One region of the Streptomyces sp. NPDC013457 genome, then DNA from elsewhere that is predicted to be linked to it. Evidence: riboswitches for the same ligand, from Rfam matches in the RefSeq annotation. Region 1 holds a riboswitch; each other region holds the start of a gene.
What was found. A riboswitch is a leader RNA that binds a small molecule or an ion and turns the genes downstream of it on or off. The one in region 1 is predicted to bind cyclic di-AMP.

Region 1 (9,845 bases):
CCTGCCGTACACGCGCTCGTCGACCGCGTCGCCGAACCAGCCGAGCGCGATGGCCTCGTCGCGGCTCGCCACCCAGAACTGCTCGCCGAGCACCTCCCGCCAGCACGTCAGCACATCGGCCTCGGCACCCGGCACCGCGTAGACATGGCGGGCACGGCCCTCGCCGCCGAGCAGGGCGACCCCGGCGCGCAGCTCCCAGTCCTCGTCGAAGTCGATCCGGTGCCGGTCGTCGAAGGGGATGTCCACCATGCCGTGGTCGGCCGTCACATACAGGGCCGAGTGGGGCGGCAGCTGCTCGGCGAGCCGCTGCACGAGCCGGTCGACGAACATCAGCTGCCCGCGCCAGGCGTCGGAGTCGATGCCGAAGCGGTGTCCGGCCCCGTCGAGTTCGCTGTAGTACGTGTAGACCAGGGAGCGGTCGCCGCCGGCGAGCTGCTCCGCGGCGAAGTCCATCCGCTCCTCGCCGGAGAGCCGGCCGTGGAACGTTCCGCCACTCAACGCGATCTTGGTGAGCGGAGTGTCCTGGAAGATCGGCGAGGAGACCTGGGCGGTGTGGATGCCCGCCTCGTGCGCGAGCCGGAAGACGGTGGGGTACGGCTGCCAGACCTGCGGCGAGGTCCACGGCTTCCAGCGGAGCTGGTTCATCAGCTCGCCCGTGTCGGGGTTGCGGACGGTGTAGCCGGGCAGTCCGTGCGCGCCGGGGACGAGGCCGGTGCCCACCGAGGCGAGCGAGGTCGCCGTGGTGGCCGGGAAACCGGCGGTGACCGGACGGCCCGTACCGCCGCGCGAGGTGCCGAGGAGCGAGGTGAGGTACGGAGCCTCGTCCGGGTGGGCCTTGATCTGCTCCCAGCCGAGTCCGTCGATCAGGAAGACGCAGTTCCGGTCGGCGGGCGACAGCTCGGAGATCCGGGCCTCGAAGCCGGGGACGCCCTGGCCGGCGACGAGCGTCGGGAGGACGTCGGCGAGCGAGCCCTTGCCGTACTCGGGGACGGGTGCCGTGGCGGGGTCGAGCGGGACGGGTTCGTCCGACCAGCCGGGGGTGACGGCGGTGGGCTGGACCATCAGCGGGTCGCCGCGGTGGCTTCGGAGAGCGACTGGGCGAAGGCGAGGGTCTGGCGCACGGTGTCCGGGCCGTCTCCGGCGTCGCTGACGCGCAGGCTGAGGTCGTCGGCGGTGGCGTTGCCGGTGTAGCCGTGGTCGGCGTCGCAGTTGGGGTCGCCGCAGGCGGCGGGCTCCAGGTCGATCCGCGAGACGGCGCCCCAGCCGATGGTGAGGACGACCTCACGGGGCAGGGTGCCGGGCGTGTAGGACTCGGGGTTGGCGACGACGCGGCTGACGACGACGGAGGAGATCCGGTCGAGCTTGACCGACTCGGTGGACGTCGTGGCGTACGGCGTCGGGGAGCTGTTGTCGGCGGCCTGCTCGTCGGTGTGGCTGACGATGAAACGGTTGGCCGTCAGGACGAGGACCGTGACATGACGACGGACCTCGTTGGAGTCGAACGTGGTCTCCTGGTGCACCACGTACGACGCGATCGCCTCGCCACCGACGGCGGCCTCCACCGCCTCGGCCACGAGGGCCGGGTAGTAGCCGCTGCGCTCGATCGCCGCGCGCAGCCCTTGGGTCGTCGTACCGGTCTTCGCCATGGACTCCATCCTAATCCGTCGGAAGGGGCACTCCGGGACGCTCCGGGGCCGGGTTGAGGCGGGTTTCAGTAGCTCGGAAGGCTGCGGGGACCCAGGTCCGTGCGGGGCGGGGGCGGGGCCAGCCGGACCGTCGCGCCGAGCGCGGAGAGGCCGTGCGGGGCGACGACCACGGGCTCCAGCGTGATCGCGACCACTTCGGGGTGGTCGTCGACGAGCCGGGAGACGCGCAGCAGCAGTTCCTCCAGGGCGGGTGTGTCGACGGGGGCGGAGCCGCGCCAGCCGAAGAGGAGCGGGGCGGTGCGGATGGAGCGGACGAGTTCGGCGGCGTCGCGGTCGGTGGCGGGGACGAGGCGGTGGGACATGTCCCCGAGCAGCTCGGAGGCGGCTCCGGCGAGTCCGAAGGAGAGCACGGCACCGACGGCGGGGTCGATGGCCGAGCGGACGACGGTGTCGACACCGCGGGGAACCATGGCCTGGACGACCGGCTGGAGCTCGGCGGGCTTGCCGAGCGCCTCGGTCAGTTCGGCGTAGGCGGTACGGAGTTGTTCCTCGCCCGCCAGGTCGAGCCGTACGCCCCCGAGGTCGGGACGGTGGCGCAGGTGGGGGGCGGTCGTCTTGAGGGCGACCGGGTATCCGAGCCGGGCGGCGGCGAGGACGGCGTCGTCGGGGGTGGGCGCGGGGAGGGTGGGGAGCACGTCGATCCCGTACCGCCCGAGCAGCTCGCGCGCCGCGTCGGCGTCGAGCGTGGCGCCCCGGGTGTCCGTGTCCTCCCCGAGTACGCGCTCGATCTGCGCGGCGGCCCCGCCCTCGTCGATGTCCTCGAACTCGGGCACCCGCCCGGGCTCGGCCGCCTGTCGCCGCCACTGCCCGTACCGCACGGCCTCGGCCAACGCCCGCACGGCCCGCTCGGCGGCGGGGTAGGCGGGAATCCCCCCGCCGAGGGGCCCGGCACCGTCTGCGGCGGCCGAACCCTCGGCGGCGTCGCGGGGGACGGCGCCGCCGGTGCGGGGGTGGGCTGCGGCGGCGCCAGGACCGCCCGAGCCGGAGGCGAGGGCCCCGGCAGCCCCGGCACCGCCGGTGCGCGGGTCGCCGGCGGCGCCGGACCCGCCGACGCTGGGCGCCGGGGGGCCGTCCGGCGATCGGCGCGGCGGCGCGGTGTCGCCGGCCGGGGGCGCGGCGCTGGGCGGTGGCGTCGGTCCGCCGGTCGCAGGGTCGGTGGAGGTCGGACCGGCGCCCGGGCCCCCGGGCGCGGTGGTGTCGGGGCGTACGGGCACGGCGGCCGTGGGGGCGCCGCCGCCCCGGCCCGCGGACGCGGCCGCGGTATGGGCGCCGCCTGGGCCCGTGGGCTCGGGAAGTCGGCGGGCCCGGGTGGGCGGGCGGGTGCTCGTCGCCGCCGAGAGCGCCTCCGCCAGGCCGCCCATCTCCACGTGGACCACCACCACCGGCTTCGCCGGGGACGGAGCGGAGGCGACCGCCTCGCGGAGGTACGCCGCGAGGACCTCGCCGTCGCCTGACTCGACCGCCCCGTTCTCGCCGACCCAGGGGATCGCGGTCACGACGACCGCGTCGCAGGCGTCGTCCGCGAGCGCCGCCGCCAGCGCGGCGCGGAAGTCCGCGGGGCTCGCGCCCGTCGTCAGGTCCAGCGGGCGGTGCGGACGGAGCCCCTCCGTCAGACAGGCGTCGTACGTCAGCAGCCCGAGTGACTCGGAGTTGCCGAGGATCGCCACGCGCGGCCCGGCGGGCAGCGGCTGGCCCGCCAGGAGCAGCCCCGCGTCGACGAGTTCGGTGACCGTGTCGACGCGGATGACCCCGGCCTGCCGGAGCAGCGCCGCGACCGTGGCGTGCGGGATCCGGGTGACCGGCACCCGGTGCCCCGGCGGCGCGCTCCCGCTGTGCCGCGCGCCCTTGACCACCACGACCGGTTTGACCGCCGCCGTGCGCCGGGCGAGCCGGGTGAACTTCCGGGGGTTCCCGATGGACTCCAGGTACAGCAGAACGACGTCCGTCTCCGGGTCGTCGTACCAGTGCTGGAGGAAGTCGTTGCCGGAGACGTCGGCCCGGTTGCCCGCCGAGATGAAGGAGGAGATGCCCGCGCCGTGCCGGTGCAGCCCGGCGAGGAGCGCGATACCGATCGCGCCGGACTGGGTGAAGAGCCCGATGCGTCCGGCGGCCGGCGCCTGCGGCGCGAGCGAGGCGTTCAGCCGGACACCGGCCGAGGTGTTGATGATCCCGAACGCGTTCGGCCCGATGATCCGCATCCCGTACGAGCGGGCCTGCCGCACCAGCTCCCGCTGCCGGTCCCGGCCCTCGGCCGTGCCCGTCTCCGCGTAGCCCGCCGAGAGCACGACGAGCCCCCGCACCCCGTGCTCCCCGCAGTCCGCGACCGCCTCCGGCACGCGCTCGGCGGGAACGGCCACGATCGCGAGGTCCACCGGTTCGCCGATGTCCCCGACGGAGCGGAAGGCCGGTACTCCGTCGAGCGTGGCGGTCTCCACGGGGAGCGCGCCGTTCACGGCGTACGTCCGTCCGCCGAACCCGCCGTCGAGGAGGATGCGCAGGACCGCCCGGCCCACGCCGCCCGGTGTGCGTCCGGCGCCGACGACGGCGACCGAGCCGGGTGTGAGGAGCCGCTGCACGGAACGCGCCTCGGCCCGCTGCTCCCGCGCGCGCTGCACGGCGAGCGAGCGGTCCGTGGGCTCCAGGTCGAGGTGGAGCCGTACCGAGCCGTCCTCGAAGCTCCGCTTCTGGGTGTACCCCGCGTCGGTGAAGACCTTGATCATCTTGGTGTTCGCAGGCAGCACCTCCGCCGCGAACCGCCGGATGTCGCGCTCGCGCGCCACCGCCGCGATGTGTTCGAGCAGTGCGGACGCCACGCCCCGCCCCTGGTGCGCGTCCTGGACCAGGAAGGCGACCTCGGCCTCGTCGGCCGGTGCGGAGGCGGGCATGCCGCGGTCGTCGATCCGGTCGTACCGCACGGTGGCGATGAACTCCCCGCCGACCGTCGCCGCGAGCCCCACCCGGTCGACGAAGTCGTGGTGGGTGAAGCGGTGCACGTCCTTGGCGGAGAGCCGTGGGTACGGCGCGAAGAAGCGGTAGTACTTCGACTCGTCGGAGACCTGCTCGTAGAAGCTGACCAGCCGTTCGGCGTCGTCGGCCGTGATGGGCCTGATGCGCGCCGTGCCGCCGTCGCGGAGGACCACGTCCGCTTCCCAGTGGTCGGGATAGGCGTGCTCCGGCTGTGTCGCCTCCGCCGCCTGTGGCGACTGCACTGCCTGTACCGGCTCCCCCGGCCGGCCCGGCTGTTCCGACGCGCTCTGCATGGGGCAAGCCTACGGCCGGGGTCCGACACGGGCACCGGTCGCGCGGCACCTGTGCGCCATGCAAGGTAAGGAGGACCGATCGGCCCTCGCGCGGGGGCCGGAGGTCGGCCACGACCACCCCGCGGCCCGTGAGAGACTGGTCTAGACAACCCGCTTGAGACTTGAAGGGCAACACCATGGCTGAGCGCCGCGTCAACGTCGGCTGGGCCGAGGGCCTGCACGCCCGCCCCGCCTCCATCTTCGTCCGTGCCGCCACGGCCTCCGGCGTCCCCGTGACGATCGCGAAGGCCGACGGCAACCCGGTCAACGCCGCGTCGATGCTCGCGGTGCTCGGTCTGGGCGCGCAGGGCGGCGAGGAGATCGTTCTCGCTTCGGACGCCGAGGGCGCCGAGGTCGCGCTCGACCGCCTGGCGAAGCTGGTTGCCGAGGGGCTCGAGGAGCTTCCCGAGACCGTCTGACCCGATCTCCGAAGAAGCCGCGCACGCCGGAACACCGGCGGCGCGGCTTTTTCGTCCCCCCGATTCCGCGGGCACATTCCCGGCGGCGCATCACGGACAGCGAATTGTGCACGGCGCGTCGCGCACTGCGCATTCCCGAGCGCCATTCCGGGCGGACGTCAATCCAGGCGGACGCCGATCCGGACGAGCACCATTCCGGGCAGGAAAGAACCGGCCCGCGAAATTCAGTGCTCTTTGTATACGGCTCGCTCGTTAATTCCGGACGCTCGCGGTGTTTACGACATGTTGCGAAACCCTCACGCGCCCGTGCTCCGGGCCCTTCAGCCGGTGCAGCACCAGTGACCGCTCGGTGTGCGTCGCGGTCAGCACCCGGGCCCGCTCCGCGTCGCCGCGCGCCACCGCGTCCACGATCGCCCCGTGCTCGGCCCACGCCTCGGCCGGCTGGGACGGGAGCTCGATGGCGTACATCCAGTCGATCTTGTGCCGCAGCTGGGTGAGCAGGGCGCTGAGCGCCGGGCTGCCCGAGGCCTGGGCCAGCGTCTCGTGGAACCAGCCGCCGAGCGGGCGCAGGTCCTCCGCCTGACCCCGCCTGGCCCGCTCCTGCCCCAGCCTGACCAGGCCCCGCAGCACCTTGAGGTGCGCCTCGGTGCGGCGCTGCGCGGCGCGCGCGGCCCCCAGCGGCTCCAGCAGGGACCGTACGTCCAGCAGGTCCGCCGCCTCCTGCTCGGTGGGCTCGGCGACCTGGGCGCCCGCGTGGCGGCGGGTGATCACGAAGCCCTCGGACTCCAGGGTGCGCAGCGCCTCCCGGACGGGGACGCGGGAGACTCCGTAACGGCGGGCGAGCTGCTCCTCCGTCAGCCGGCTGCCGCGCTCGAAGACCCCGGTGACGATGTCGTCCCGGATCGCCGTGCATACAGAGTGCGCGGGAATGCGCATGTTCGACCTCCGCCTTGATCCGCGCGAAACCGGTTCTCCGGCGACTCTATTGCAGCAGGGCTTTGTTTCCGACGGCTCTCAAGGATCCATGGATATGTTTTCGGTCAGCGAAAAGCCCCGGCTCGGTACGAGCCGGGGCTTTTCTGAGAAGCCGGGAAAGACCTCGACCGGTCAGACGTTCACACCGCGCGCGCGGAGGTACGCGATCGGGTTGATGTCGGAGCCGTACTCGGCGGTGGTGCGGGCCTCGAAGTGGAGGTGCGGCCCCGTGGAGTTGCCGGTCGAGCCGGAGATGCCTATCTGCTGGCCCGGGGTGACGGACTGACCGACCCCGACACTGATGGCCGAGAGGTGACCGTACTGGGTGTACGTGCCGTCGTTCATCCGGATGACGACGTTGTTCCCGTACGCACCGCCCCAGCCCGCCTCGACGACGGTGCCGGAGCCGACGGAGACGACCTTGGTGCCGGAGGCGGCGTGGAAGTCGACGCCGGAGTGGCTGCCGGAGGACCAGAGCGCACCGCCGGTCTTGTAGCCGGTGCTGACGTACGAGCCGGCCACGGGGAGCTGGAAGGAGTTCAGGCGCTTGCGCTCGGCCTCACGGGCGGCGCGCTCCTTGGCCTCGCGGATCTCCTTGGCGCGGGCCTCGGCCTTGCGCTTCGCCTCGGCCCTGGCACGGGCCTCCGCCTGGCGCTTCGCCTCGGCCTCGGCGGCCTCGCGCTCCTGGGCGGCGGCCTGGGCGTCGATGGTGTCGGCGAGCGAGTCGGCGGCGATGATCTGGGTCAGCCCGGTGTCCTCGACCGAGGGGGCAGCGTCCGCGTCGACGGCGAGTGCCGGGGAGGCGAGGGTTCCGATGACGCCGGTGGTGGCGAGGGTCGCGACGCCGGCGATGCCGGCGGTGCGGCGCGACAGACGACTCGGACCACGATGCTTCCCGGTGGCACGGGTGAACGCCATGTAGGGGCTGTTCCTTTCCTTCCTTCTCGCCTACCGGGTTAGCTGACGGGTTCGGAGCAGGAAGGTCTCCTACGGGCCCCTCCGCACGGGTGCGAAGGCGTCCGATTCACCCCAGGGACTTCGTGTGGGTCCCCGGCTCCCCAGGCTCGCGCCTGACGGGGACTCGGCGATGACTGTCCGGTGCCGCGGGTGCGGCGGGTGCAACTGGCGAACAGCCGGACCGACGCTAAGCGGACCGTCTTTCAATCACCAAACAGACACGGCTGTTTGTAAGACATGCCACAGGGCATACAGTCACCCTCCGCAGCAATACGGACAAAGAGGAGGACCCCGGCGTACCGTGACGTCGGGGCCCTCCGGTGCCGCCGGACGCGGCGGCGCGGCGACTCGATCAGCCGGTGACGACGGTCACTTCGCCGATGCCGAGGGCGCGTACGGGCTCCTCGATCTCCGACGCGTCACCCACGAGCACGGTGACGAGACGGTCCACGGGGAAGGCGTTGACGACCGCCGCCGTCGCCTCCACCGTGCCGGTCTCGGCGAGACGCGCGTACAACTGCGCCTGGAAATCGTCCGGAAGGTGCTGCTCGACCTGGTCGGCGAGGGTCGCGGCGACCGAGGCGGCGGTCTCGTACTTGAGCGGCGCCACACCCACCAGGTTCTGCACGGCCACATCGCGCTCGGCGTCCGTCAGGCCTTCCGCGGCGAGAGTGCGCAGCACCTTCCACAGGTCGTCAAGTGCCGGACCGGTGTTGGGGGTGTCGACGGAGCCGCTGATGGCGAGCATCGAGGCGCCGTTGCCCTTGCCGTCGGAGCGCAGCACCTGGCCGAAGGCACGGACACCGTAGGTGTAGCCCTTCTCCTCGCGCAGGACACGGTCCAGGCGGGAGGTGAGCGTGCCACCGAGGCAGTACGTGCCGAGTACCTGGGCCGGCCAGACGCGGTCGTGCCGGTCGGCGCCGACACGGCCGATCAGCAGCTGGGTCTGGACGGCACCCGGGCGGTCGACGATGACCACACGGCCGGTGTCGTCGGCCGTGATCGGCGGGACCGGGCGGGGCTCGGCGGTGTTGCCCGTCCAGGCGCCGAGCGACTCGGCGAGCACCTTGTCCAGGTCCACGTCGGTCAGGTCGCCGACGACGACGGCCGTGGCCGTGGACGGCCGGACGTGCGCGTCGAAGAAGGCACGGACGGCGGCGGCGTCGATCGGCTCCACCGTCTCCTCGGTGCCCTGGCGCGGCCGGGACATGCGCGAGTCGGCCGGGAAGAGCTCCTTGGAGAGCTGCTTGGCCGCCCGGCGGGCCGGGTTGGCCGCCTCGTGCGGGATCTCGTCGAGCCGGTTGCGCACCAGGCGCTCGACCTCGGTCTCGAGGAACGCCGGCGCGATCAGGGCCTCGGAGAGCAGCCCGAGCGCCTTGGGCAGCCGGGAGACGGGGACCTCCAGGGAGACCCGTACACCCGGGTGGTCGGCGTGCGCGTCGAGCGTGGCGCCGCAGCGCTCCAGCTCGGCGGCGAACTCCTCGGCGGTGTGCTGGTCCGTGCCCTCGGAGAGGGCGCGGGCCATGATCGTGGCGACACCGTCGAGGCCGGCGGGCTCGGCCTCCAGCGGTGCGTCGAGGAAGATCTCGACGGCGACGACCTGCTGGCCGGGGCGGTGGCAGCGCAGCACCGTCAGGCCGTTGTCCAGCGCTCCGCGGTCCGGGGCCGGGAAGGCCCAGGGCCGGGCGGTGCCCGGCTCCGGCTGCGGGTGGAACGTCATGTTCGTCAAAGACGCGGCGGCGTCGGTCACTGGTCCGCTCCCTCTTCCTCGTCGCTGTCGGCCGGCTCGGCGTCGTTCTGTTCGGTGCCGAGCGGCTCGTAGACCAGCACCGCGCGGTTGTCCGGGCGCAGCCGGGCCGCGGCGGCGGCCCGCACCTCCTCGGCGGTGACGTCGAGGACCCGGTTGACGGCGGTCAGGGCGAGCTGCGGGTCGCCGAACAGGACCGCGTAGCGGCAGAGTTCGTCGGCGCGGCCCGCGACCGTGCCGAGCCGGTCCAGCCACTCGCGCTCCAACTGGGCCTGCGCGCGCTCCATCTCCTCGGGCGTCGGGCCCTCGGCGGCGAACCGGGCCAGCTCCTCGTCGACGGCGGCCTCGATCTGGGGCACCTCGACCCCGCCGGACGTCTTGACGTCCAGCCAGCCGAGCGAGGGCGCGCCGGCCAGGCGGAGGAGACCGAAGCCTGCGGCCACGGCCGTACGGTCGCGCCGGACCAGGCGGTTGTGGAGCCGGGACGACTCGCCGCCGCCGAGGACGGTCAGGGCGAGGTCCGCGGCGTCGCACTCGCGCGTGCCGTCGTGCGGAAGCCGGTAGGCGGCCATCAGCGCGCGGGCCGGGACCTCCTCCTCGACGACCTCGCGCAGCTGCTCCCCGAGGACGTCGGGCAGCGTGCCGTCGCGCGGGGGCAGCTTGCCGTCGTGGGACGGGATGGAACCGAAGTACTTCTCGATCCAGGCCAGGGTCTGCGCCGGGTCGATGTCGCCGACGACCG
Region 2 (9,845 bases), on a different contig from region 1:
CAGGCCACCACCTCCGTGGAGCACGGTCCTGAGGGACACCTCTTCAACTCGCTCCGGGTGCGCCGCTACACCACGGAGCGCGAGGTCGCCGCGATCGTCGACGCGCTCGCACCCGACGGGCTGCACATCGAGCGCTGGCTGCCCAAGGCGGCGCAGGGCGGCCGGGTGGCCGATCTGCGGGTGGTGGTGATCGACGGGAGGGCCACGCACGCGGTCGTCCGGACCAGCCGCTCCCCGATGACCAACCTCCATCTCGGCGGCGTCCGGGGCGATCTGGGCGCCGTGCGCGCCGCGGTCTCGGCCGCTGGCGGCCGGTGGTCGGACGCGCTCGGGGTGTGCGAGGCCGCCGCCGACGCGTTTCCCGGTATGCGGTGCGTCGGCGTCGATCTGTTGCCGGCTGTCGGCTGGCGACGGTTCGCCGTCGGCGAGGTCAACGCCTTCGGGGATCTCCTCCCCGGGCTCACCGGACTCCCGGGCAGCGGCGCGGAGGGCCTGGACACCTACGCCGCCCAGGTCGCGGCGCTCCTCCGCGGGAGGCCCGCACGAGGCCCCGCCCGTACGCCCGCCGCCACAGAAGACACCCCCCGCACCGCAAGCACACCAAGCACACCAAGCACACCAAGCACACCAGGATCGAGCCGCACGTGAACCAGCAGCACGCACCCGACATGAACGAGATCGTGGGCAGCCACGATCTCCTCCTGGTCACGCTCGACACCCTGCGGTACGACGTGGCGGCCGAGCTGGCCGCCGCCGGCCGCATCCCGAACCTGGCCCGGCACCTCCCCGGCGGACGCTGGGAGCGCCGCCACGCCCCGGGCAGCTTCACCTACGCCTCCCACCAGGCGATCTTCGCGGGCTTCCTGCCGACCCCCGCCTCCCAGGGCCCGCACCCCCGCCTCTTCGCGGCGCGGTTCGCGGGCAGCGAGAGCACCGCCGGCGGCACGTTCGTCCACGACACCCCCGATCTGGTCTCCGGCCTGGCCGAGGAGGGCTACCGCACGGTGTGCGTCGGCGGCGTCGGCTTCTTCAACGGGCAGGGCCCGCTCGGCTCCGTACTGCCCGGGCTCTTCCAGGAGAGCCACTGGGAGCCCGGCTTCGGGGTCACGTCCCCGACCTCCTTCGAGTCCCAGGTGACCAGGGCCGAGGAGATCGTCGCCGGGCTCCCGCCCGAGCAGCGTCTCTTCCTCTTCGTCAACGTCTCCGCGCTGCATCAGCCCAACTGGTTCCACCTCCCGGGCGCGAAGCGGGAGTCCGGGGACACCCGCGCCTCGCACGCGGCGGCGCTGGAGTACGTCGACCGGCACATCGGCCGGCTCCTCACGGCCATGAGCAGCCGTCGCCCCTGCTTCGCGATCGTCTGCTCGGACCATGGCACCGCGTACGGGGAGGACGGCTTCACCGGTCACCGGCTCGGCCACGAGGTCGTCTGGACCGTGCCGTACGCCCACTTCGTCGTGGACGGCCCGCAGCGGGAGGCGTCCGCATGACCGAGCCGACCGCGACCCCCGAGGCGCTCGAGACCCCACGCCCGTACGAGAGTTACGTCTACGCCTACCCGCACAAGACGGCGTACCGTCCGCTCCCCGACCCCGGGCCCTCGCTCGCGGCGCTCTGGCGGGACGAGCCCAAGGACGCGCTCTCCCTCTATGCCCACATCCCCTTCTGCGAGGTCCGCTGCGGCTTCTGCAACCTCTTCACCCGGATCGGCGCCCCGGACGAGCTGACGACCCGCTATCTCGACGCGCTCGACCGCCAGGCGACCGCCGTCCGCGAGGCGCTCGGCGACAGCGCGCCGGTCCGGTTCGCCACTGCCGCCTTCGGCGGGGGTACGCCGACGTTCCTGACCGCCGGCGAGCTGGAGCGGCTCTGCGACATCGCCGAGAAGCGGATGGGGGCCGATCTGCGCGCTGTTCCGCTCTCCGTCGAGACCTCGCCCTCGACGGCGACCGCCGACCGGCTCGCGGTCCTGGCCGAGAGGGGCGCCACCCGGATCAGCATCGGTGTGCAGAGCTTCGTGGAGGCCGAGGCACGCGCCGCCGTGCGGCCCCAGCGCCCTGCCGACGTCGAGGCCGCGCTCGCCCGCATCCGGGACACCGGCGTCCCCGTCCTCAACATCGATCTGATCTACGGCATCGACGGCCAGACCATGGAGTCCTGGACGCGCTCCCTCGACGCGGCGCTCGCCTGGGCGCCCGAGGAGCTCTACCTCTATCCCCTCTACGTGCGTCCGCTCACCGGCCTCGGCCGGCTCTCCCCGAACGCCGACCGGGAGTGGGACGAGCAGCGGCTGCGGTTGTACCGCCACGGCCGGGACCATCTGCTCGCGCGGGGTTACGCACAGGAGTCGATGCGGATGTTCCGGCGCGCCGACGCCCCGCCGCAGGGTGCCGACGACTACGCCTGCCAGACGGACGGGATGATCGGTCTGGGCTGCGGGGCCCGTTCGTACACCTCGTCGCTGCACCACTCCTTCGACTACGCGGTCGACATGAGGGAGATCCGCTCGATCGTGGACGCGTACACCGAGACGGAGGACTTCACACGGGCACGGGTGGGCCGGTGGGTCGACGCGGACGAGGCGCGCCGACGCCATCTGCTCCAGTCACTCCTCCAGGCCCGGGGCATGGCCACGGTCGGCTACGAGGAGCGGTTCGGCACCACGCCGTTCGCCGACTTCCCCGCCGAGCTGCGCCGGTTCGAGGCGCTCGGCTGGCTGGACGCGACGGCCCCCGCCGGTCTGCTGCGGCTCTCCCCCGAGGGGCTCGCCCACTCGGACGCGCTCGGACCGGCGCTGTTCTCCCCTGCCGTGCGGGCGGCGATGGCCGCCTACGAGCCGAGGTAGCGGGGTGACGGCATGGACCTGACGATCCTTTACCGGGGACCGCTCTCCTCCTGCGACTACGACTGTCCCTACTGCCCCTTCGCCAAGCGTCGTGACAGCCGCGAGCAGCTCCGCGCCGACCGCGCGGCGCTGGAGCGGTTCTCGGCCTGGGCGGCGGCGCAGACCGGCGACCGGCTCCGCATCCTCTTCACCCCGTGGGGCGAGGGACTGGTCCGGTCCTGGTACCGGCGGACGCTCGTCGAGCTGTCACACCTGCCGCACATCGAGCGGGTGGCGATCCAGACCAACCTGAGCTGCCGTACGGAGTGGCTTGCGGAGGCCGACCCCGGCACGCTGGCGCTCTGGTGCACTTACCACCCCGGGCAGACGCCGTACGACCGCTTCCTCGCCAAGTGCCACGAGCTGACCGCCCGGGGGACGCGCTTCAGCGTCGGGATCGTCGGTCTGCCCGAGCACCGGGAGCACGCCGGGCGGCTGCGGGACGCTCTCCCGTCCGAGGTCTATCTCTGGGTGAACGCGGCCGAGGGGCACACGTACACCGACGAGGAGGCCGGGGCCTGGACGGCCCTCGACCCCCTCTTCCCGTACAGCCGCCGACCGCACTCCTCAGCCGGTCTCCCCTGCCGGACCGGTGAGTCGGTGATCTCGGTGGACGGTGACGGGACGGTGCGGCGCTGCCACTTCGTCAAGGCCGAGCTGGGCAATCTGTACGACGGTTCGTACCGCGCCGCGCTGCGCCCGCGCGCCTGCCCGCTCTCCGTCTGCGACTGCCACATCGGCTACGTCCATCTGGAGACGCTGCCGCTGTACGACGTGTTCGCCGGCGGTGTCCTGGAGCGGATACCGGCCCCCGCCGTACTCAGAGGGGCATGAGGTCTCCGAGCGGCATGAGGTCCGGGCGCTTGGCCGCCACGTGGTCGCCCGAGCTCTCGCCCCGCAGCCGCCGGCCGATCCACGGCACGAGGTACTCCCTGGCCCAGTTGATGTCGTCGCGGCGCACCTCCAGCGTGCCGCGCGGCGGGAGCGGCGGCCAGGGCTGGTCCGGGTCGGCCGGTACGTCCAGGCCGAGCACCTGGGCGGCGCGGAGCGCGACCCGGGTGTGCCCCTCGGGCGAGAGGTGCAGCCGGTCGCCGTCCCAGGCCCGCCTGTCCTGCACCGACCGCAGCGACCAGAGGTCGAGGACCGGGCAGTCGTAGCGGTCCGCGATGGACCGGACGTGGGCCGTGTACGTGGCGATCTTGCCGCGCAGATGCTTCAGGACGGGGACGTCGCGAGTGTCGAAGCCGGTCGTCACCATCACGGTGCCGACGGCGGACGTCAGGTCGGCGACGGCGCGCTCGAAGCGCTCGGCGACGTCGTCGGGGTCGCTGCCGGGGCGGATGATGTCGTTTCCGCCCGCGCAGAAGGTCACCAGGTCGGGGGCGAGTTCCTTCGCCCTGGGGACCTGCTCCTCCACGATCTGGTCCAGCAGGCGGCCGCGTACGGCCAGGTTGGCGTAACGGAACGCGTCGTGCACCGGCAGCCGGTCGGCGAGGAGCACCGCGAAGCGGTCCGCCCAGCCGACGTACCTCCCGTCGGGCCCGGGGTCCCCCACGCCCTCGGTGAAGCTGTCACCGATCGCCGCGTACGACCCGAATACGTGCGTGTCTCTTGATCTCGAATCGTCTGCCACGGGACCACATCTTTCCCTTGTGGGTGTGACCTACGCGACCGTAAGGAGAGGTTGACGCCGGGTGAGATACGCCACCGGTCAAGATTCCACCAAGCCGGAATACACGCGGGGGCCCGGCACTGGTGAGTGCCGGGCCGCCGCGGGTGCTGCCGGTGTGTCAGATGCTGACGCCGTGCGAGCGCAGGTAGGCCAGCGGGTCGATGTCCGAGCCGTAGCTCGGGCCGGTACGGATCTCGAAGTGCAGGTGCGGACCGGTGGAGTTGCCGGTCGAGCCGGAGAGACCGATCTCCTGGCCGCCGGTGACGGTCTGGCCGGCGGAGACGTTCAGGGAGGACAGGTGGGCATACTGCGAGAACGTGCCGTCGGCGTGCTGGATGACGACCTCGTTGCCGTACGAGCCGCTGTTGCCCGCGGAGTAGACGGTGCCCGCGCCGACGGCCTTGACCGAGGTGCCGGACGAGGCGATGAAGTCGACACCGGTGTGGTAGCCGGAGGACCACATGGCGCCGGAGGCGCGGTACGGGGTGGAGATGCCGCCGCCGACGGGGGCGACCCAGCCGGAGGACGAGGCCTGCGCGGGGGCGGACGCCGGGGCGGCGGTGCCGGCCGGGTCACGCTCGGCGGAGCGGGAGGCGCGCGTGTCGGAGGAGGACTTCTCCGCCTTCGGAGCGGCCTTGGGGGCCGCCTTCGGAGCGGCCTTGGCGGTGGACTTGGCACCGAGGGTGAGCTTCATGCCGGGAAGGATCAGCGACGGGTCCTCGCCGACGACCTGGCGGTTGTCCGCGTAGAGCTTCTTCCAGCCGCCCGCGAGGTGGTGCTCGGCGGCGATCTTCGACAGGTAGTCGCCACGGACGACGGAGTACGTCTTCGGCTTGGCGGTCTTCCCGGCGGCCGGGGCCTTGGCGGGGGTCGCGGCGACGGAGGCGACGGCCTGGTGGGACGTCACGGACGGGGCGGCCTTGTCGGCGGCGTGGGCTCCGGTCGCACCGAGCAGGGGCAGGGCGACGACGGCGCCACCCGTACCGGCGGCGACGAATCCACGCGTGAGCGGGTTGGCCTTGGGACGGCGGTGCTTACCCTTTGCGGGCATGGCGAATTCCTCTCCGTCGCCTGCGAGGTGAGCTGTCGGGTTCGAACTGGAGATGTCCGGCCGCGTTTCACGCGGCTTCACCCCGAGCCGTCCGGAACGACCGGAACGGCGTACTACCTGGGTCCCCCGCTCCTGCCGTACGTGGGTGGGTGCGGATTCCGGGCGGTGGCAGGATTCGGCGGGTCCGACCGGATTGAGCGTGACGCTAGACGAGCGGGTCGGGGCGAACAAGCCGCCTCTTTTCGTTCGCAATCACGGGCGGGAATTTCGCGCCGAATTCCGGTCACCCTCCGTGGAGGACGTCACCTCGATCTCCTTTTCCGGTACGGGGATTGCGCAAGACGATCAGGCACGGTCCGTCACCTCTATGACGCTGCTCACGCACCGAATCCCATCTCCCCTGCAACCAGGGCGCGTTATACCTAAGGGCCCAATTCGGACAGAACACCCATTCCCATACCCCGGGGGTAGGCGCAGGCCCGACCGCCCGGGATGATTGGTCCAGGAGTCGATCAGCAGTCGATCCCGATCCGCCGAACTTCAGGAGCACTCGTGACGCAGCAGCTGCCCCAGGCCCCGTCGACCGAACCCGAGCTCACCGGGGTGCGCAACTTCAGGGACGTGGGCGGACTGCCGACCGTGGACGGCGGTTCGGTGCGGTTCGGCCGCCTCTTCCGCAGCGGCCACCTGGCGCACGCCACCGAGGAGGACGCCGCGTTCCTCTCCACCCTCGGGCTGCACACGATCTTCGACTTCCGCAATGCGGCCGACCGCAAGATCGAGGGTCCGGACGTCGAACTGCCCGGCGTGCGGAACGTGAACATACCGCTCAACGACCCGGCCGACGGCAAGGAGTTCTGGAGGCTGGTCAGGAGCGGCGGGCTGGAGCAGCTCCGGGGCATCCTCGGCGACGGTAAGGCGGCGGCGCGAATGTCCGATTCGTACCGGAAGATGATTGTCGAGCGGACCGCGGAGCACAGCGGCATCCTGCACGCCATGGCCGAGGACAGCGTCCCGGCGCTGATGCACTGCGCGGCAGGCAAGGACCGCGCCGGCCTCTCCATCGCCATCTCTCTGCTCGCGGTGGGCGTGGAGCGCGAGGCGATCGAGGCGGACTACGTGAAGTCGAACGACCCGCACCGCCGCTACAAGGTGCAGCGCAGCTCCACCTCCGCGGACGCCATGGCACCCGAAGTGATGGAGCTGCTCAGCCCGCTCTTCGACGCGCGGGTCGCGTACCTGCGGGCCGCGTTCGAGACGATGACGCAGACCTGGGGGACGGTCGAGGGCTACCTCACGGACGGCCTGAAGCTCGCCCCGGAGACGCGGGCGCGGCTGCGCGAGCGTCTCGTCGTCGCGGTGTGACCCGGACCCCCGGCCCGCCCGCTACCGGTTCTGCCCGCCGAGCATGAAGAGCAGATAGAGGAAGCCGGCGAACAGGTGCCCGGCCACCAGATAGGCGAAGAGCCGGAGCACCAGCCCCTTGGGGAACTTGCCGGCCTCGCGCTCCTCGCCGGTGACCGGCGCGGACTTCTCGGACATATCGACCCCTTTCCGGAGTTCAGCGCAGATGCGGGGCTCCGTCGCCGAGGCACAGCTCGGCGGCGGGGCTCTGCATGAGCGTGTGGACGAAGAGCAGCTCGGCCCCGCCGCGGCCGACGGCGCCGATCCGGTGCGGGGTGAGCGAGTCGAAGTGGGCGCTGTCCCCGGGATCCAGGACGTACACGGCGTCACCGAGGGCGAGACGCACCTGCCCGTCGAGGACGTGGAGCCACTCCTCGCCGGGGTGGACGCGCACGATGTCGGCCTTGGTGGCGTACGGGACGTGGACGCGGAGCGCCTGCAGGGCGCGGCCCGGCCCGCCGGCCTGGCGGTAGGTCCAGCCGTCCGCCTCGACGGGCTCGGACCGGTCCGCCCGGACGATCGGATCACGCTCGGGCGGAACCTCGCCCAGGAGCTCGGAGACCGTCGTACCGTAGATACGGGCGAGGGCGAGGAGCATCGGGAGCGAAGGCTGGCGGTGCCCCGTCTCGAGCCGGGAGAGATGGGCCGGGGAGAGCCCGGCCCGCTGGGCGGCGACCTCCAGGGTCAGCCCGCGGCGTCTGCGCAGGGCGCGGAGCTGCGGCGCGACATGCGGCGCGTCCGGCAGGGAGTCGGACGCGTCCGGTGCGGCGGGGTCCGCGGACTGCTCCGCGTGGAGGTGTGCCATGCCTCCATTCCGCCAGGAACTTTCCTCTGAGGCAAGTTTCTTGCCTCAGAGGCAAAACCCCCGGAGGGCCCGACGGTCAGCGTTGCGCGACCGCCTGCTTGACCAGCGTCCTTCCGAAGTCCCACATCAGTCCGCCGGCTCCGTGGGCGTCGTCCATCACGGCCGTGAACGCGGTCACGAAGCGGTCCACGTCCGCCTCGTCGATGATCAGCGGCGGAATGAGCTTGATCACCTCCAGATGGTCCCCCGACACCTGGGTCAGGATCCGGTGGCGCTGGAGCAGCGGCACGACGACCATCTGCGCGAAGAGACCCTTCCGGGCGGCCTGCAGCATCGTCCACCGGCTGCGCAGGCCCAGCGAGGAGGGCCGCCCGAACTCGATCCCGATCATCAGGCCACGCCCTCGGATCTCGTGCAGCAGCTCGTAGCGGGGCACGAGCTCCTTGAGGCGGGTGGAGAGCAGCTCGCCGATCCTGCGTGCGTGCGCCACCGTCCCCTCGTTCTCCATGACCGAGAGCACGGCGAGCCCGGCGGCCATGGCCTGCGCGTTCGATCCGAAACTGGCGGAGTGGACGAGGACGCGGTCCATGGACGAGTAGACCTTCTTGAAGATCCAGTCCTTGCCGAGCGTCGCGCCGACCGGCACGTACCCGCCGGAGAGCGCCTTGGCGACGCAGAGCAGATCAGGTTCGACGCCGTCCTCGTGCTGGTACGCGTAGAAGTCCCCGGTCCTGCCGAGACCGGTCTGCACCTCGTCGGCGATGAGTACGGCCCCGTGCCGGTGGAGCAGCTCCTGCGCGGCGCGCAGGAAGCCGGGCGGGGCCTCGTGCACCCCCTTGCCCTGGATGGGCTCGACGACGAACCCGGCGACGTCGCCCTTGCGCAGTTCGCGCTCCAGGGCGTCCAGGTCGCCGAGCCCGATCGCGGTGTCGGGCAGCAGCGGGGCGAAGCCGTCCCGGAAGCCCTTCTCGCCGTTGACCGAGAGGGAGCCGGTGGTCAGGCCGTGGAAGGCGTGGGAGCAGTAGACGATCCTGGGCTTGCCGGTGGCGTACCGGGCGAACTTCAGGGCGGTCTCCACCGCCTCCGTACCGCTGTTGCCGAAGAAGACGCGGTCGAGGTGCGGGCTGTGGGCGAGCAGCTTCTCGGCGAGCAGCCCGGGCAGCGGCTGGCAGTCGAAACGGGTGAGGTCGGCGAGCGAGGCGTCCAGGACGTCGTGGAGGGCCTTGCGGACGACGGGGTGGTGCCGGCCCAGGCCCATGACGCCGAAGCCGGCCAGCATGTCGAGGTGGTCGCCGCCCTCGGCGTCCCAGAAGTGGGCGCCCTCGGCACGTACGTAGACCTTGTCGAAGCCGATGGTGTGCAGCATGCGCGGGAGCTGGTGGTTGAGGTACCGGGTATGCAGGTCGTAGCGCTCCGCGCCGCGTTCGGCGAGCAGTGCCGCGAGGTCGAACTCCTGGCTCATCGCCCCTTCTTCCGGGTCAGTGCGGCGCTGATCCGTCCGGCGATCTCCACCGGGGTCAGGCCGAGGTCGGCGAGCACCTCGCCCCGCTTGGCGTGGCCGAGGAACTGTTCGGGGATCCCGAAGGTCCGCAGCGGGACGTCGACGCCGGCGTCGCGCAGCGTCTGGCCGACGGCGGCGCCGACGCCGCCGGTGCGGATGCCGTCCTCGACGACGGCGACCAGCCGGTGCCGCTCGGCGAGCGGGGCGAGGGCCTCGTCGACCGGTTTGACCCAGCGCGGGTCGACGACGGTGCACCGGATGCCGCGTCCGGCGAGCAGATCGGCGGCCTGGAGGCAGACCTCGGCCATGACGCCGACGGAGACGAGGAGCACGTCCGCGTCCGGCTCCGGGGGCTCCAGGAGGACGTCCGTCCCGCCGATCCGCCGTACGGCCGGGACCGGCTCCCCCACCGTCTCCTTGGGGAAGCGCAGCAGGGTCGGGGCGTCGTCGACGTCGACGGCCTCGCGCAGCTGGGCGCGCAGCTCCTCGGCGTCGCGCGGAGCGGCGATCCGGAGGCCCGGCACGACC
Region 3 (9,845 bases), on a different contig from region 1:
GGCCTCCTCACCCGGATCCGGGACACCAGGCGCCCCGGCGACATCGTCATGGTCTCGATCCACTGGGGTTCGAACTGGGGGTACGCGCTCTCCCGTGCCGACGTCGACTACGCGCACGAGCTGGTCGAAGCGGGTGTGGACGTCGTGCACGGCCACTCCTCGCACCACCCCCGCCCCCTGGAGGTCCACCGGGGCAAGCCGGTCCTCCACGGCTGCGGCGACCTGATCAACGACTACGAGGGCATCACGGGCTACGAGCAGTACCGCGACGATCTGCGTCTCCTCTACCTCGTCGCGCTGAGACCCGAGGACGGCCGACTCCAGGAGGTACGCATGATTCCCCTGCGGGCCCGCCGCCTGCGGCTGGAGCACGCCCCCCGCCGCGACGCGCGCTGGCTCCACGACGTACTGGGCCGTACCAGCCGGCCCTACGGAACGCGGGTCGACCTCGACGAGGACGGGACTCTCGTCGCACGCCCCGCCTGACGGGCGGCGGCACGCACCCGCCCGCGCACACGCTCCGACCAGGGAGACGAGCGGGATGTACTTCACCGATCGCACCGACGCAGGACGGCAGCTCGCCGCACGCCTGGAGCATCTCAAGGGCCACGATGTCGTGGTCCTGGGGCTTCCGCGCGGTGGGGTGCCGGTCGCCGAACAGGTCGCCGACGCCCTCGGCGCGCCCCTGGACGTCTGTCTCGTACGCAAACTGGGGGTGCCGTTCCAGCCGGAGCTCGCCATGGGAGCCATCGGCGAGGGCGGCGTCCGGGTCCTCAACGACCATGTCCTGGCGGACACCCGTGTCTCCGGCGGCGATCTGGCGGCCGTCGAGTCACGCGAGCGCGCGGTCCTCGCACAGCGGGCCCGGCGCTACCGGGGCGACCGCCCGCCGGCCCGGCTCGACGGCCGCACGGCCGTGGTCGTCGACGACGGACTGGCGACGGGCGCAACGGCGGTCGCCGCCTGCCGGGTCGTCCGCGCCCAGGGGGCCGCGCGGATCGTCCTCGCGGTGCCGGTCGCGCCGAGCGACTGGCCCGAACGGATCGGCCGGGAGGCGGACGAGACCGTCAGCGTCCACGAACCGGCGTTCTTCTACGCGATCGGCCAGTTCTACGAGGACTTCTCACAGACCCCGGACGAGGACGTCGTCGCCTGTCTGGAGCGCCACCACTCCGGGCGCGGGGCGGACGCCCGGGATCCGGAGGTGCGCGTCCCGGCCGGCGAGGTGCGGCTCGCGGGCCGCCTGGTGGTGCCCGACGGAGCCCCGGGGATCGTGCTGTTCGCCCACGGCAGCGGCAGCAGTCGGCACAGCCCGCGCAACCGGGCCGTCGCGGAGAGCCTGAACCGTGCCGGTCTCGGCACGCTGCTGTTCGACCTGCTCACCGAGGAGGAGGCCGACGACCGCGGCAACGTCTTCGACACGGAGCTGCTGGCCGGCCGGCTCGCCCGGGCCGCGCACTGGCTGGTGGGGCGGCCGGGCCTCGACGGCCTGCGGATCGGCTACTTCGGCGCCAGCACCGGCGCCGCGGCCGCGCTCTGGGCCGCGGCGGACCCGCTCTCCGACGTGGCCGCCGTCGTCTCGCGCGGCGGGCGCCCGGACCTCGCCGGAGCGCGCCTCGCGCAGGTGCGCGCTCCGACGCTGCTGATCGTGGGGGGCCGCGACCCGCTCGTGCAGGAGCTGAACGAGTCGGCCCAGGCGCGGCTCACCTGCGAGAACCGGCTCGTGGTCGTCGCCGGTGCCGGGCACCTCTTCGAGGAGCCCGGCACGCTGGAAGAGGTCGGCCGACTGGCCTCGGGCTGGTTCGCCGACCACTTCTAGGGCGTCCGTCAGTACGGTCCGTTGACGTTGTCGATGGAGCCGTAGCGGTCCGCGGCGTAGTTGCAGGCCGCGGTGATGTTGGCGACCGGGTCGAACAGGTCCATGGACGTACCGGGCACGTGGTACGCCAGGAAGGTCGGCTCGATCACCTGCAGGAGCCCCTTGGACGGGGTGCCCTTGACGGCGTTGGAGTCCCAGAGGTTGATGGCCTGGGGGTTGCCCGAGGACTCACGCATGACGTTGCGGTGGATCCCCTCGTACGAACCGGGGATGCCGTACTTCTGCAGGACGTCGAGCGACTCGCGGATCCAGCCGTCGAGGTCGTTGGTGTAGCTCTTGGCGGCGACCGGCGCGGCCTTGGCCGGGGCGGCCTTGGTCACGGTCTTGGCCGATGCGGCGCCGGGAGCGGCACTGCGCTGCTGCGAGCGGTCGGCGCGGTCCGTGCTCGTCGTACGGGCCGGGGCCTTCTGCTGCTTCGTCGCGGCCGCGGGCTTCCCGCTCAGCGTGAGTTCCAGCCCCGGACGAATAAGTGACGGATTGTCACCGACGGCCTTGCGATTCGCCTTGTACAGCGCCTTCCAGCCGCCCCGCACACCCTGTTCGTGCGCGATCACGGAAAGGGAGTCGCCACGGACGACGGTATAGATCTTGGCAGCGGAATTCCCGGCGGTGGGAATCGATTCGGCGATCTTCGCCGGGCTGCTGAAGACGGTCTTCTCGAGGGGCGCGGCCGCGGGTGCCGTGTTCGGCGCCGCGTGCGCGGTGGCCGTGGCCACGAGGGGGAGAGCCAGCGCGGCTCCACCCGTGCTTGCGAGGGCGATACCTCGGCTGAGGGGACGTCGCTTGGGGCGCCGGTGCTTACCGTGAGCGGACATGCAGGATTCCTCTCCGGCGCCTGCGGGGTGAGCTGTCGGGTTCGGGCTGGAGCTGCCCGGCCGCACGCGTGCGGCTACACCCCAAGCCGGTCCGGAAATCCGGGACGGCGAAAAAACTGGGTCCCCCGCTCCTGCCGACGGGTGAATGGCTGGTCTTTTCGGACGGTGGCAGGATTCGGCGATCCGTCCGGGTCGAGGTGACCGTAGGCGAGGAATGTCGGACGGAACAAGGTGGGGCATGGATGCGAAATGAACAGGAAATTCAGAAATGCGTTCCAAGTGATCACGGCCGCGCCGAACTGCCGTGCGGCGTAAGGGGAAGATGCCCCTCCGCATAGGTTGCGTCCTCATCGCGTGATTCACGTCACCCGTGACCCCAAAACGGTCATACGGGCATTTTCGACCCAGTCAAGAAAAGGGACACAAGGGCATGAAATTGCCCTTGTGTCCCTTTTTGTCGGAAGTGGTGGTGTACGTCAGCCCGTGACGCTGGCTGTGCCGGTCTCGATGTGGCCGGTGTAGCGGCGTGACCAGGTGCCGTCGACGTCGGCCGTGATCGTGAAGTCGTACCAGCCGTTGCTGTACGCCACCGCGTTGAAGAAGTCCTCGCGCGATGAGCCGGCCGGGACCGTGTACGTCCACGGCCCGTCCGTGCGGTAGGCGTTCGAGCGGATCGTGAAGGCCACGGGACCGGCCGAGGTGTTGGTCATCCTGAGGTAGAGCGCCGTCTTCCCGGTGCCCGGCTCGGTCGCGAACCGCGCCGCCACCTCGATCGCCTTGCCGGCCTTGGACGCGTCCCCGATGAAGCGCCGCAGGAAGCGGTTGGGGCCCATCATCGAGATGTCGTACTTGCCCGACCCGGACCCGAGTCCGATGTTGAAGTAGTCCGTGGCGGTCGCGCCCGGGTCCACGGTGTACTGCCAGGCCGCGGTGTCCCGGTGCTGGTGCGGGTGGATCGTGAAGTGGGCGGCCCGCTTCGCCTCCGCGCCCTGGTTCGTCATCGAGAACCAGGCGAGGATCTTGCCCGCCGCCCCGAACTCGAACCGGTCGAGGTTTCCGTTGACCTGGTACGGCACGGCGCGCGCCGGTCGGGTGCCGGTCTCCTGTGCGGGCAGGGCGTTGTCCTGGGGCAGCGGGTTCGGCAGCGGGCCGCAGGTCGACTGCCCGATGACCTTGGCGGTGGAGGGAAGGCCCGTGGGAACTCCGTAGACCGGGCGTGCGAAGTCGAAGACTCCCGTCAGGTCCCCGGTGACCTTCCGTCGCCAGGCGCTGATGTTCGGGCAGGTCGCCGGGGTGCCGAGGGCGGCCGTCCAGGTCTCCATGAAGCGCAGGACCGAGGTGTGGTCGAAGACCTCGGAGCTGACCCAGCCGCCGCGCGTCCAGGGCGACATGACGAGCATCGGGACGCGGAAGCCCAGGCCGACCGGCACGCCGTCGATGTACTCGCCCGCGGTGCCCGGCGGGGCGACCGGCGGCGGCACGTGGTCGAAGAACCCGTCGTTCTCGTCGTAGTTGAGGAACAGCACGGTCGAGTCGAAGACCTCCGGGTTCGCGGCCAGCGCGCGGTAGACCAGGTCGACGAAGTGCGCGCCGTCGCCCGGAGGGGCGTAGGGGTGCTCGGAGAAGGCCTCGCTCGCCACCACCCAGGAGACCTGCGGAAGCGTTCCGGCGACCGCGTCGGCGCGGATCGCGGCGGCGATGTCGTCCGGGGTGGACCCGGTGACCTTCGGTACGGAGCCCATGCCGCGGTCGTACAGGGGGTTGCCGGGCCGCGCGTCGGTGAACTTCTTGAAGTACGCGAGACCGTTGTCGCCGTAGTTGTCCTGGGCGTTCTGGTAGACCTTCCAGCTCACACCGGCCCGCTGGAGCGCCTCGGCGTACGTCTCCCAGGTGAGCCCGGACTCCTCGCCGCCGTCCTTGCTGGAGGCGTCGATCTTGCCGCTCCAGAGGAAGGTGCGGTTCGGTCCCGTGGCGCTGAGCGCCGAGCAGAAGTACGCGTCGCAGACGGTGTAGTTGTCGGCGAGGGCGTAGTGGAACGGGATGTCGCCGCGGTCGAGGTAGCCGAGGGTGCGGGTGTTGCCGACACCCGTGACCCAGTTGTCCATCCGGCCCTTGTTCCACGCCGCGTGCTGCGAGGTCCAGCTGTGCGGCAGGTCCCCGTTGCACTGAGCCAGGGTCTCCCCGTCCACCCCGCCCGCGGGCGGGGTGGAGCTCAGCTTCCACGGGTACTGACGCCCGCCCCAGTTGGGCTGGTTGAACATGCCCCAGCCGCCAGGGATGTTTCCCGCCGCCCGGTCGGCGAAGCCCCGGACGCCGCGGAGCCTGCCGAAGTAGTGGTCGAAGCTGCGGTTCTCCTGCATGAGGATCACGACGTGCCTGACGTCGGTGATGGTGCCGGTCGCGGCGGTGGCGGCGGCCGACGCCGTGCCCGCGGGCAGCGTCGCTCCCGCCACGAGCCCTGCCCCGATCCCGACGAATCCCCTGCGGCTGATGGGAGTCATGCCCCGCCTCTCGTGTCACCGCGTGCCCGCTTGGCACACGGTGGACAGAATGAGGGAGGCGCATCTAAAGGTATACAGCCGTGCGGTAATTCTTTGGTGAACTTAAGAAGGGTGGGAGGTCGCTGAGTTTTGATTGGTCCCCAATCGAACCAATGCGACGAAGCGTACCCTGCGGTCGGCCGTCTACGGGAGGGCTTCGGCGCCGTCTCGGCGCAACATCAGCAGCGCCGCGTCGTCCTCCGCGTGCGGCCCGCCCGCGAGGGAGCCGAGGAGGTGGTCGGCCAGCTCCTCCAGATCCGGAGGCCCGTCGGAGAAGGCGGCGGCCAGCCGCGAGAGCCCGACGTCGAAGTCCTCGCCCGGCTTCTCGACCAGTCCGTCGGAGTAGAGCAGCAGGGTCTCACCCGGCGCCAGATGAGCCGTCGTGTACGGATACGGGGCGAGCCCCCAGGCCGAGGGGAGCCCCAGCGGCGGGCCGCCCGCGAGGAGCAGGCGTTCGACGGTGCCGTCCGCGCGTCGGAGCAGCGGCGGCGGATGGCCCGCGTTCGCCGCGCGCACCTCTCCCGTGGCGAGCGCGACCCTCAGATAGGCGCAGGTCGCGAAGCGGTCGGCGTCCAGGTCCGCGAGGAACGCCGACGCCTTCCCCAGCACGCTGTCGCACCCGTGGCCCTCCGCCGCGTACGCGGTCATCGCGACGCGCACCTGCCCCATGAGCGCCGCGGCCTCGATGTCGTGCCCCTGCACGTCACCGATCGCGAGCCCCAGCCCCCCGTCGGGCAGCACCACCGCGTCGTACCAGTCGCCACCGACCCGCACCCCCTGTCGTGCCGTCCGGTAGCGCACCGTGATCCGGCCCCCGGGGATCGCCGGGATCCGGCGCGGCAGCATGGAGTTCTGCAGACCCGAGGCGATCTCCCGTGACCGGTCGAGCGCCAGCACGCGCTGGACCGCCCGGGCGACCGCCTTCGCCCAGGCCTTCATCAGGGCGTGGTCCGCCAGGGTGAAGACGGACCGGTCGTCGTAGAAGATGCCCAGGGCGCCGAGGGGATGCCCGTCGTCGACCAGCGGCAGGAACGCGCCGGCCGTCGCGTGGAAGCCGTGCCGATGGCGGGCCAGTCGCGGGTAGCGGTCCAGGAAGGCGTGGACCGAGGTGAAGAAGAGCGGGCGGCTGGTGCGTACGGCGTCGTTCAACGGCCAGGAGTCCGCGAGCCGCGACTTCCGCGGGAACCCCGCCGCGTCCGGGGCGAGGACGGTGCGGACCATCTGAAGACGCCCCTGCTCCAGCACCCCGAGCGACATCGCCTTCGCGCCGAGCGGGCGCAGGCCCACCTCGTCTCCGAGGACCGCGGAGACCTCACGCACACTCATGGCCCGGGCCAGCGCGAGCGCGCCCTCGCCCAGGGCGCGCAGCGGATCCTGCGCCTCCTCGCCCGGCAGTCGCAGCGCGGAGTGCGCCAGGTCCGGCGTGGCGTCCCCGACCACCCCCACCACCCGGATGCCGCCGTGCGGCTCCCGTACGACGCTGCCCCGGGCGTGCGTCCAGCGGCTGTGCCCGCCCCGGGGCAGCACACGGAAGAAGGCGCTGAACGTGTCGCGCCGGCCCGCCAGGACGTCCGCCGAGAGGCCGGAGAGCAGAGACCAGTCCTCCGGCTGGATCCGCGGGCGCAGAACGTCGGCGCGGCCGGTGAGCTCTGCCGGGAGCAGATCGAACACGGTCCGGGCGACGGCGTCCAGGGTCAGGCGCCCGGTCGCAGGGTCCCATGCGAAACAGCCGACGCCGTTCGCCGTGAGCGCCTCGCCGGGCTCCAGCCTCGGACCCCTGTCGCCCATGCGGGTGCCGGTCAGCGCCGGGCGCGCCGACGGGCGATGTACAGGCCGAGGACGATCCCCACGAGCAGAGTGACCGTGAGCACGCTCCACAGCGGCAGCGTGACCTCCGGGATCCACAGACGGATCGTCACCGAGCCGGTGTTCGCGGCGATGAACCAGATGGCGAGAGCCGCGAGAACCAGGAAACCGATCGTGCGCAGCCGCATGTCCCGGCCCTTGACGGTCACGGTCGGGGGCGGATGCGGCGCTGATTCCTTACGGGCCATGAAGCCTATTATCGGACGTTTCGGGCGAACGTGCTGGCTGTCGTGCGCCCGTCCTGGCCGGGATGCCCCGGTCCGCGCCCGGGGTTACGCTGCTTCGACGACCGCAGACGTCAGTCGACGCCGAGTGCGAGGCACGATGGCAGAGCGTGAGGAACGAGCGGAGGAGGAAGCCTCCGAGGGGCGCCGTGCTGACCTCCCTGGCCGTCAGGCCGTCGCCGTCTTCGACGCGAGCGGCGTCGTAGCCGTCTGGACGCCGGCCGCCGAACGCCTCCTCGGCGTCGACAGCGCCAAGATCCTGGGCCGCCCGGTGACCGAGCTCCTGACGCTCGTCGACGTCGAGACGCTGACCCAGGGCGTCACGATCGGGCCCGTGGGGGAGGGAGATCCTCCCGGCCGCTGGGGTCTCTGGCCCGCCGGCCCGCTCCCGGGAGGCATCCGCTCCGGAGTCCTCGACGCCGTCTTCACCCAGTCCCCGGTCGGCCTGCACGTGCTCGACCTCGATCTGCGCGTCCTCCGGACGAATTCCGCGGCCGCCGGGATGCGCGGGGTCCCCGAGCAGGAGATCGTCGGCCGGCCGTTCGCCGAGGTCTACTCCCGCTTCGCCACGGGATCGATGGAGGACACCCTCCGTGAGGTCCTGGCTTCGGGCGTGCCCCTCGTCGACCGGCGAGTCACGGGATACCCCCGTGAGGATCCCGCCCGCGAGCACGTCTTCTCCGTCTCCGTCTTCCGGCTGGAGGACGACCTCGGCCGCCCCCTCGGCCTCGTCGCCTCCTCCGTCGACGTCACCCCGCGCGTACGGGCGGGCGGCCGCCTGGCCGTGCTGCACCGCGTCCACGCGCGGATGGGGCTCCGCCTGGACCCCGTGCAGTGCGCCCGGGAGCTCGTCCGGGCCGTCGTGCCCACCGTCGCCGACGTCGCCACCGTGGCCCTCACCCCCTCCGAGTTGCACGGCTTCGACACGGACGCGACCTCGTCGGTCGACGCCACGCCGCGTTGCGTGGCGAGATGGCCCCCCGAGGCCGACGAGGTCCCTGAGGTGGGGGTCGCCCTGGACCTGCCCGGCGGCGGTGTGCGCGACTCCGCCCCGTACGTGGAGGAGTCGGACCCGGCCGGGCCCACCCTCGTCGTGCCCCTGACCGTGCGCGGCACGCTGCTCGGTGTCGCCCGCTTCTCCCGCTCGCGCAGGCCCGACCCCTTCGAGGACGACGATCTGCGCCTCGCGGCGGACCTCGCCGCCCACACCGCCGTCTGTGTCGACAACGCCCGGCGCTACGAACACGACCACGCGGTGGCGCTCGCCCTGAAGGGGAACCTCGTCGGGGCCGGCCGCACCGGCCGGAGCGCGATGGAGACCGCACACCGCTACCTCCCCACCGGTCTCGGCACCGGCGCCTGGTTCGACGTCATCCCGCTGTCCGGCAACCGCGTCGCCCTGACCGTCGGTCATATCGTGGGCGTCGGACCCGACGTCATGGCCGCCATGGTCCAACTCAGGGCAGCCGTGCAGGTGTTGTCCACCCTCGACCTCGACCCGCACGACCTGCTCGCACGACTGGACGACACCACCCGCCGCCTCGGTGAGGAACGGGTGGACGCCGGTACGGGCGGGCCGCTGACGGCCACGTGCGTGTACGCCGTGCACGATCCGGTCACCGAGACCTGCGCGATCGCCCGCGCAGGTGATCAGACCGTCCTCCTCGGCCACCCCGACGGGAGATGGTGGCACGGTCTCCTGGAGGAGACCACCGCGCTGGGCGCGGAAGGGCCGCCGTTCGCCGCCGACGAGATTCCCGCGCCACCCGGCAGCGCCCTCGTCCTGCTTTCCGGCCGGGCCGACCCCGACGATCCGGAGCTGACCGCGCTGCGCGCGCGGCTGGCCGGCGCGGACCCGCCCCGGCCGCTCAGCGCCTCGGACCTCCACGACCTGCCCCTCGACCAGGCGGCCGTCCTCGTCGCCCGTACCCGGCCCCTCGACGCGGACGACGTCGCCTGTCGGGAGGTCACACCCACCCTCACCGCCGTCTCCGGGGCCCGCCGCTGGGCCGTCCGCCGACTGGACGACTGGGGCCTGTCGGAGACGGCGTTCGCCGTCGAGCTCATCGTCAGTGAGCTGGTGACCAACGCGATCCGGCACGGCGTCCCGCCGATCCGGCTCCGGATCATCCGCAACCCCGCCGACCACACGGTGACCTGCGAGATCTCCGACGCGGGAACCGCCGCCCCTCATCTGCGACGGGCCCGCGCGTCCGACGAGGGCGGGCGCGGCATCTTCATCTCTGGCGAACTGTCGGACCGCTGGGGCGTGCGCTGGACGGAGCAGGGCAAGACGGTCTGGACCGAGACCTCGTACACGCCGTGAAGCCTCGTGGTCAGAGTCCGACGCGTGGCCTGCCGACCCGCGCGTCCGCGTCGGCGGCCCCCCGCGCGTCGGCCTCGTCCCGCGCCGCCCACAGCGAGCGCACATGGCTGAGATGCCGGACCATGCACTCCTCCGCGCCCCGCACGTCCCCCGCCAGCATCAGGTCGAGCAGCTCCAGATGCTCCTCGGCGGACG

Region 2: another riboswitch for cyclic di-AMP. It lies ahead of ACF1G2_RS03875 (peptidoglycan DD-metalloendopeptidase family protein); the one in region 1 lies ahead of ACF1G2_RS29220 (M23 family metallopeptidase).
Region 3: another riboswitch for cyclic di-AMP. It lies ahead of ACF1G2_RS18090 (transglycosylase SLT domain-containing protein); the one in region 1 lies ahead of ACF1G2_RS29220 (M23 family metallopeptidase).

What each region holds. Positions count from the first base shown of each region.
Region 1 covers NZ_JBICBL010000012.1:119,965-129,809, reverse strand. The annotation lists gene ACF1G2_RS29245 (alkaline phosphatase family protein) at 1-1,062, opposite strand, end outside; gene ACF1G2_RS29240 (DUF5998 family protein) at 1,062-1,646, opposite strand; gene ACF1G2_RS29235 (GNAT family N-acetyltransferase) at 1,712-4,966, opposite strand; gene ACF1G2_RS29230 (HPr family phosphocarrier protein) at 5,143-5,424, shown strand; gene ACF1G2_RS29225 (GntR family transcriptional regulator) at 5,677-6,360, opposite strand; gene ACF1G2_RS29220 (M23 family metallopeptidase) at 6,532-7,317, opposite strand; cyclic di-AMP (ydaO/yuaA leader) riboswitch at 7,330-7,496, opposite strand; gene ACF1G2_RS29215 (M16 family metallopeptidase) at 7,709-9,076, opposite strand; gene ACF1G2_RS29210 (M16 family metallopeptidase) at 9,103-9,845, opposite strand, start outside.
Region 2 covers NZ_JBICBL010000001.1:866,421-876,265, forward strand. The annotation lists gene ACF1G2_RS03850 (STM4014 family protein) at 1-648, shown strand, start outside; gene ACF1G2_RS03855 (STM4013/SEN3800 family hydrolase) at 669-1,490, shown strand; gene ACF1G2_RS03860 (STM4012 family radical SAM protein) at 1,487-2,845, shown strand; gene ACF1G2_RS03865 (STM4011 family radical SAM protein) at 2,858-3,718, shown strand; gene ACF1G2_RS03870 (SGNH/GDSL hydrolase family protein) at 3,705-4,517, opposite strand; gene ACF1G2_RS03875 (peptidoglycan DD-metalloendopeptidase family protein) at 4,675-5,607, opposite strand; cyclic di-AMP (ydaO/yuaA leader) riboswitch at 5,612-5,798, opposite strand; gene ACF1G2_RS03880 (tyrosine-protein phosphatase) at 6,160-6,972, shown strand; gene ACF1G2_RS03885 (DUF6126 family protein) at 6,994-7,149, opposite strand; gene ACF1G2_RS03890 (helix-turn-helix domain-containing protein) at 7,169-7,816, opposite strand; gene ACF1G2_RS03895 (aspartate aminotransferase family protein) at 7,893-9,278, opposite strand; gene dxs (1-deoxy-D-xylulose-5-phosphate synthase) at 9,275-9,845, opposite strand, start outside.
Region 3 covers NZ_JBICBL010000006.1:168,846-178,690, reverse strand. The annotation lists gene ACF1G2_RS18100 (CapA family protein) at 1-486, shown strand, start outside; gene ACF1G2_RS18095 (phosphoribosyltransferase family protein) at 542-1,819, shown strand; gene ACF1G2_RS18090 (transglycosylase SLT domain-containing protein) at 1,828-2,694, opposite strand; cyclic di-AMP (ydaO/yuaA leader) riboswitch at 2,699-2,885, opposite strand; gene ACF1G2_RS18085 (phosphocholine-specific phospholipase C) at 3,171-5,195, opposite strand; gene ACF1G2_RS18080 (SpoIIE family protein phosphatase) at 5,379-7,022, opposite strand; gene ACF1G2_RS18075 (LapA family protein) at 7,034-7,288, opposite strand; gene ACF1G2_RS18070 (PAS domain-containing protein) at 7,425-9,650, shown strand; gene ACF1G2_RS18065 (GntR family transcriptional regulator) at 9,661-9,845, opposite strand, start outside.